Fodinicurvata sp. EGI_FJ10296: one gene and its partner. The protein of the gene in region 1 interacts with the protein of each later gene in a pairwise test. Links are inferred from orthologs where the notes say so. Each region holds a gene or a part of one and is shown on either strand. Other genes may lie near its edges.

Region 1 (2,864 bases):
CGGTGAAGACGAGAAAAAACGCCGCCGTCAGCAATCCAAGCGCGCCCGGCGACAACCCCAGTTCGTCCATGATTGCCGGGCCGATCGCAGCCGTCGTCGATCTGATGAACTGCGTATAGAGAATCAGCAGGCACAGAACCGCCAGCAGAACGGCTCCCCTTCGCCCCGACTCGGACCTGAACCATTCGCCGTTTTTCAATATTCGAGATCCATGCGTACGAGCGTATCGGGAGTCTCGCCGCGGAGGATCGCCCGGATGCTGTCGAGAATGCGCGGCGCCCCGGCGCCGGACAGGTGTCCGCTTTCGAGCAGAGCGCGCAGATCGCTCTCGACCAGATGCTCACTGCGTCCGGCATTGATCGCCGATGCGCCGGGCCTCAGCCGACCCGGATTGCGCCGATTCAGGATGTCCGTCGCATCGGGACCGTGGCGCCGAAGGGCGTCACGCCCGTCGGGCGCATTGTCCCACGGTATATGGACAATAATTTCCATTTTCATCTCACCATCGAGCCGTACCGCATGCGGCCGTATGGTGAGAAGCTCCCATCTCACCGCCCGGCCGAATGACACGAGGCGACACTATACGATGATGGGCTATCGGGAACAGGTTCGTTCGTATTCAGGACGATTGTGTTCCGGGGCGACTACCGCCGCAGCCGCGCCATCCACATTAATGGATGGTCCGCGACCGCGAGCGGTAAGGCCGCTTTCACGGACGCAGTTCCATAACTTCCCGGATACGCTCACGAGAACTCGATGCACTGATATCATCCCGGCGCAGCGCCGCATTGCGATAGTAGGCCAGAATCGCGACCCGGATCGCAGCGGTCAGGGACGATGCCCGCCGATGACGGTCCACTTCGGTGCAGAACTGGTGCGCCGTCATGTTCTCGCGCGTGCAGATATCGTCGAGACACGCCCACATATAGGGTTCCAGGCGGACGCTGGTTCGACGACCGGCGATGGTGACATTCTTGCTGATCAAAGTGCTCGGCATCGTGGTCTCCTTCGTATTCAAGGTTTATGGATGGCTCCACTTCAGGTCACGCCCTGGGCGGGTTTCGGCTCCCCTTTTCTCGCCTTGGACGAGATGAATATATTCGTATTTCAACCTGACGTCAAAGGTCAAGGATAAAATACGCGCCAAAAGTGTATCTGATGTTAAAGAAAGAGCCTGGCTTGCTGAGGTATGCAAAGCTCGGTCCGAGACCTTGAGAATGGCGGGCGCGTCCGCCACGAACTGGAACGAATTGGCTGGCGTCGACATAATAGTTGGTCAATCGCGCAATAATCATGCGCTGATGATCGCCGTCACACCAGCCATTCGAACGAAGGAACAGCCGGGAGCACCGGCTATCCGGCGTCGAGTTCCGATGGCGCCCGCGCGGTGATCGACAGCGCATGAACCCGATCGGCCAATTCTTCAGCCAACGCCCCGTATACCAGGCGTTGCCGCTCGACTCTCGATTTCCCTTCGAACACTTCCGCCACCACGATCAGCTTGAAATGACTTTGCCCGCGGCCGTCGTGGCCGGCGTGCCCGATATGGCGGTCACTTTCGTCCAGCAGTTCGAGTTGCACGGGATGAAGCGCATTGGTCACCTTGGCGCGGATACGGCTGGCGACGTCGTCGTGGTTCTGTGACATGCCGGACTCCTGTTTGGGCAAAGAGGGCGCTGACATGAAATGGTCCCTCGGTCGCCGTGGTTACAGGCTTGCCACACCAACGTCGACCCCCCCATTTCACCAACACCCGACCGGCGAGGCGAATTCGACCGTTCCGTATGGTGAAATCGCTTACAAAATGCGAGACAGGGATTGTAGGCAGTGATACGCTAATCCCTACAAATGGAGAATAATAGGTCCACAATATGGACCCAGTCGCCACTATGTCCTTTGGTCTGGCTATTCGGGGTCGGAACTGGACAAGCCCGTATAGGGACCGGCGGAGGAAGGGGAGGAACGCTTGAACTCTAAAATAATGGAAATGTTCGACCTGTCCGGTAAGGTTGCCGTGGTGACTGGCGGCAGCCGCGGCCTGGGGCTTCAGATGGGCACCGCCCTCGGACGTGCCGGAGCGCGCGTGATCCTGGTAAGCCGCAATGCCGATGCCTGCATCGCAGCCGCCGGGGAACTGGCAGCAGAAGGCATCGAAGCCCATGGCGAAGCCGTCGATATCTGCCATCAGGCAGAGGTTCAGTCCTTTGCCGACGATGTCGTCAAGCGCTATGGCAGCGCTGACATCCTGATCAATTCCGCCGGCGTCCAGCATCGATCGCCAACGGTCGATTTTCCTGAAGATAAATGGCGTTTCGTGCTCGACGTCAATCTGACCGGTCCGTTCTTCGCCTGTCAGGCCTTCGGCCGGCACATGATCGCCCAGGGCGGCGGCAAGATCGTCAATGTCGGCTCGCTGACCAGCCATATCGGCCTGCCCGGCCGGGTCGCCTACGCTGCCAGCAAGGGCGGCGTCTTGCTGTTGACCCGCACACTGGCCGTGGAATGGGCCAAACACGGCGTCAATGTAAACGCCATCGGCCCGGGCTATTTCCGGACCGAAATGAACACCGCGCTGTTCGACAATGAAGAGTGGGTGACGAACGTGATGCGCTACATCCCGATGAAGCGCGAAGGTCTGCCACCCGATCTGGAGGGAACGGCGCTATACCTTTGCACCCGGGCCTCGGACTATATGACCGGACAGATCCTTTATGTCGACGGCGGTTTTCTTGCCGGGGCAGAGGTCTGACCCGCCGGTTCGTATTTGATGTGCCGGCTAATAAAAACAATAAATCTATGAACTGAATGAGTGCCCGATAAAAGGCACTTGGACATAATATCAAGGGAGGACGAAATGCGTAAGT
Region 2 (2,997 bases), on another replicon or contig:
GCGCCGTCGCGCGACAACAGCCGCACTGGCCTGCCGTCTTCGGACAGAAGCCAGAGATGCCCCGCCGATTCAAGCCGCCGGCCCCGATCGTCATCGCCGATATCCGGCGCGGCCGACGGCGCATCGCAGCGTCGGTCGGCAACGGCTTCGCACGACAACAGCTTGAGGCCCAGATCGGATTTGCCGACGAAGTCGCGGACAAAGGCGTTCCGGGGCCGGGTCAGGATTTCCACCGGCGTGCCGACCTGCACCAGCCGCCCCTCGTCCATCAGGGCAACCTGGTCGCCAAGGCGCATGGCTTCGTCGATATCGTGGGTGACAAACACGATCGTCTTGCCGGTCGCCCGATGAACGCGGGCCAGCTCCTCTTGCAGGGCGTCGCGCGTGATCGGGTCGAGCGCGCCGAACGGCTCGTCCATCAGCAGCAGATCGGGATCGGCTGCCAGCGCCCGCGCAACACCCACCCGCTGGGCCTGACCGCCGGAAAGCTGGTGCGGATACTTGGCCCGGAACTCCGCCGGGTCCATCTTGAACAGCCCCAGCAGTTCGTCGATCCGCGATTCCACCCGCTGCGCCGACCAGCCAAGCATTCGCGGTACCACGCCGATATTCCCGGCCACCGTCCAATGCGGGAACAGGCCGATGGTCTGAATCGCATAGCCGATCCTCTGGCGAAGCGTTTCGGCCTTGATCGATGTCACGTCGCGGCCGTCGATGGCGATGCGGCCCCGGCTGTGCGGGATCAGCCGGTTGATCATCTTCAACGTCGTCGACTTGCCGCTGCCCGACGATCCGATCAGGACGCAGAACGACCCGCTGTCGATGGTCAGCGAAAAATCCGACACCACGTCGGTGTCGCCATAAGTCTTGTAGACGCCATCCAGTTCGATCATGCCTGCCCTCGCGGTTGGCTGAGGCTGATAAAGACCTGGAGCACGCCGTCGGCCAGCACAGCCATCGCAATGGTCGGTATGGCGCCCAGCAGTACCAGATCGATCGCGTTCTGCCCCAGTCCCTGAAAAATGAACGACCCCAGGCCGCCCGCCCCGATCAAGGCGGCAACCACGGCCAGACCGATCAACTGGACCACGACGATCCGCAGCCCGGACAGCAGGATCGGCAGCGCCAGCGGTGCTTCGACCTTGAGCAATATAGCCAGCCGGCTCATCCCCATACCGCGTGCCGCCTCGATGACGGCGGTGGGCACGGCGGCGAATCCCGCATAGGTGTTACGCGCGATCGGCAGCAGCGCGTACATGACCAGCGCCAGCAACGCGGGCGCCATGCCGATGCCCCGGACACCAAGATCGAAAAGCAGCGGCACGGCCGCGCCCAGCGCCGCCAGCGGCGCGATCAGCAAGCCGAACAATGCAATACTGGGGATGGTCTGGAAGAAATTGAGCAGTCCGAAGACGCCGCCGCGCACCGGTTTCCGGCGCAGCGCCCACAGGCCCAGCGCGATGCCGATCAGCAGGGCCGGCCCCAGCGCCCCCGCAACCAGGAAGATGTGCCGGGACATGGCGGCGGTAAAGGCCGACCGCCGGTTCGCATATTCCCGCAGGATGGAAAGGTCGTCGAAGACGCCGGCGGCAAACAGCGCAAAGACCGCCGCACCGACCGCAAGACCATAGCCGACGGCGACGAGTGAGCCGACGCGAAGGCGCTGCAGCCCATCCATCATGATCAGCGTAAGTGAGAATACCGCGACCCAGAAGGCGCCGCCCAGGGATGTCCGGGCCGCCGTCATTTCGGGATCGGTCATTCGGGTGGCAAAGTCACCGGCCCCATACATGATGGTCAGCAACAGCAGTGGCGCCGCACCCAGGGCAACCAAGGGGCCACCGATCCCGGCGCCGGCTCCCGCCCCGGTTCGTCCGGCCGCCAGGCGGGGCAGGACCAGCCGGCTCAGGGCAGGAGTCGCGGCAACCGCGAGCACCAGGGTCAGCACAGCCGCGATCGCCAGATGCCAGGGCGACAAGGCCTCTGCGATGCCGAAGGCAGTCCCGGAAACGATGCGGTTGGGCGCATGGCTGGCGAACGGCATCAGCGATACCCCGACGACGCCTGAAACGAGCAGCGTCGTCAGCACACGGTTGGCGATGATGGTCATCCTTCGCCCTCGCCAGACCTTGTTCCGGGAATGCGCCGCGCCGAACCCACCGGCACGTCAGTTGATGAAGCCTTCTTCCTCAAGATACGAGCGGGCGACCTGCCCTGCGTCCCGCCCCTCGACGATGATCGCCGCGTTGAGGGATTGCAGCGTCTGCAGGCCCAGCGTCTCGAAGACCGGATCGATGATGTCGCGGATCTCGGGATGCTCTTCCAGCACCTCGCCCCGCACGACAGGCGCCGGCTCGTAAACCATCTGGACGCCCTGCGTATCCTCCATGACCACCAGACCGACCGCCGACAGCGCGCCGTCGGTGCCATAGACCATGGCGGTGTTGGTGCCGTTGGTCTGTTCGGCGGCCGCGCGGATGGTCGCCGCCGTGTCGCCGCCGCTCAGAACCAGCATCTGGTCGTCGGTCAACTCGAAGCCGTACGCTTCCTGAAAGGCGGGCAGTGCGTTCGGCGACTCCACGAACTCCGCCGACGCCGCCAGCATGGCGTCGCCGCCACCGGAAACCCAGGCACCGAAATCCTCCATGGTTTCGAGATCGTTCTCGGCCGCCACATCCTGGCGCACGGCGAGCGCCCAGGTGTTGTTGGCCGGGGCCGGCGTCAGCCAGACCAGATTGTTTTCCTGCGCATCCAGTTGCGAGACCAATTCATAACCCGCGCCCCGATTGTTCCAGGCCTGGTCACCCTGACGGTCGAAGAAGAACGCGCCATTGCCGGTATATTCGGGGTAGATATCGATCTCGCCCGCGATGAGCGCCTGGCGCACGACGCTGGTCGCACCCAGCTGGATCTTGTTATCGACCGTGAAGCCCGCATCCTCCAGCAGGATCATCAGCATGTTGCCGAGCAGGGCGCCTTCGGTGTCGATCTTCGATC

What was found. Proteins that work in one complex are often made in the same cells at the same time.
Region 2: the proteins of ABZ728_RS05480 (region 1) and ABZ728_RS01015 interact in binary tests that used the Escherichia coli proteins (3 or more experiments, as listed by UniProt). The link is inferred for Fodinicurvata sp. EGI_FJ10296 from one-to-one orthologs.

Annotation. Positions count from the first base shown.
Region 1 is NZ_JBFCVL010000002.1:441,753-444,616, forward strand. It holds ABZ728_RS05480 (BolA family protein), read right to left. Parts: upstream 1,648-2,864; coding sequence 1,354-1,647; downstream 1-1,353. Other genes in the region: ABZ728_RS05465 (MFS transporter), read right to left, coding at 1-199; ABZ728_RS05470 (hypothetical protein), read right to left, coding at 196-492; ABZ728_RS05475 (ribbon-helix-helix domain-containing protein), read right to left, coding at 710-997; ABZ728_RS05485 (SDR family oxidoreductase), read left to right, coding at 1,967-2,749; ABZ728_RS05490 (TRAP transporter substrate-binding protein), read left to right, coding at 2,855-2,864. UniProt on the Escherichia coli protein: Transcriptional regulator that plays an important role in general stress response. Has many effects on cell morphology, cell growth and cell division. Acts by regulating the transcription of many genes, including dacA (PBP-5), dacC (PBP-6), ampC and mreB.
Region 2 is NZ_JBFCVL010000001.1:230,080-233,076, forward strand. It holds ABZ728_RS01015 (ABC transporter permease), read right to left. Parts: upstream 2,111-2,997; coding sequence 890-2,110; downstream 1-889. Other genes in the region: ABZ728_RS01010 (ABC transporter ATP-binding protein), read right to left, coding at 1-893; ABZ728_RS01020 (ABC transporter substrate-binding protein), read right to left, coding at 2,168-2,997.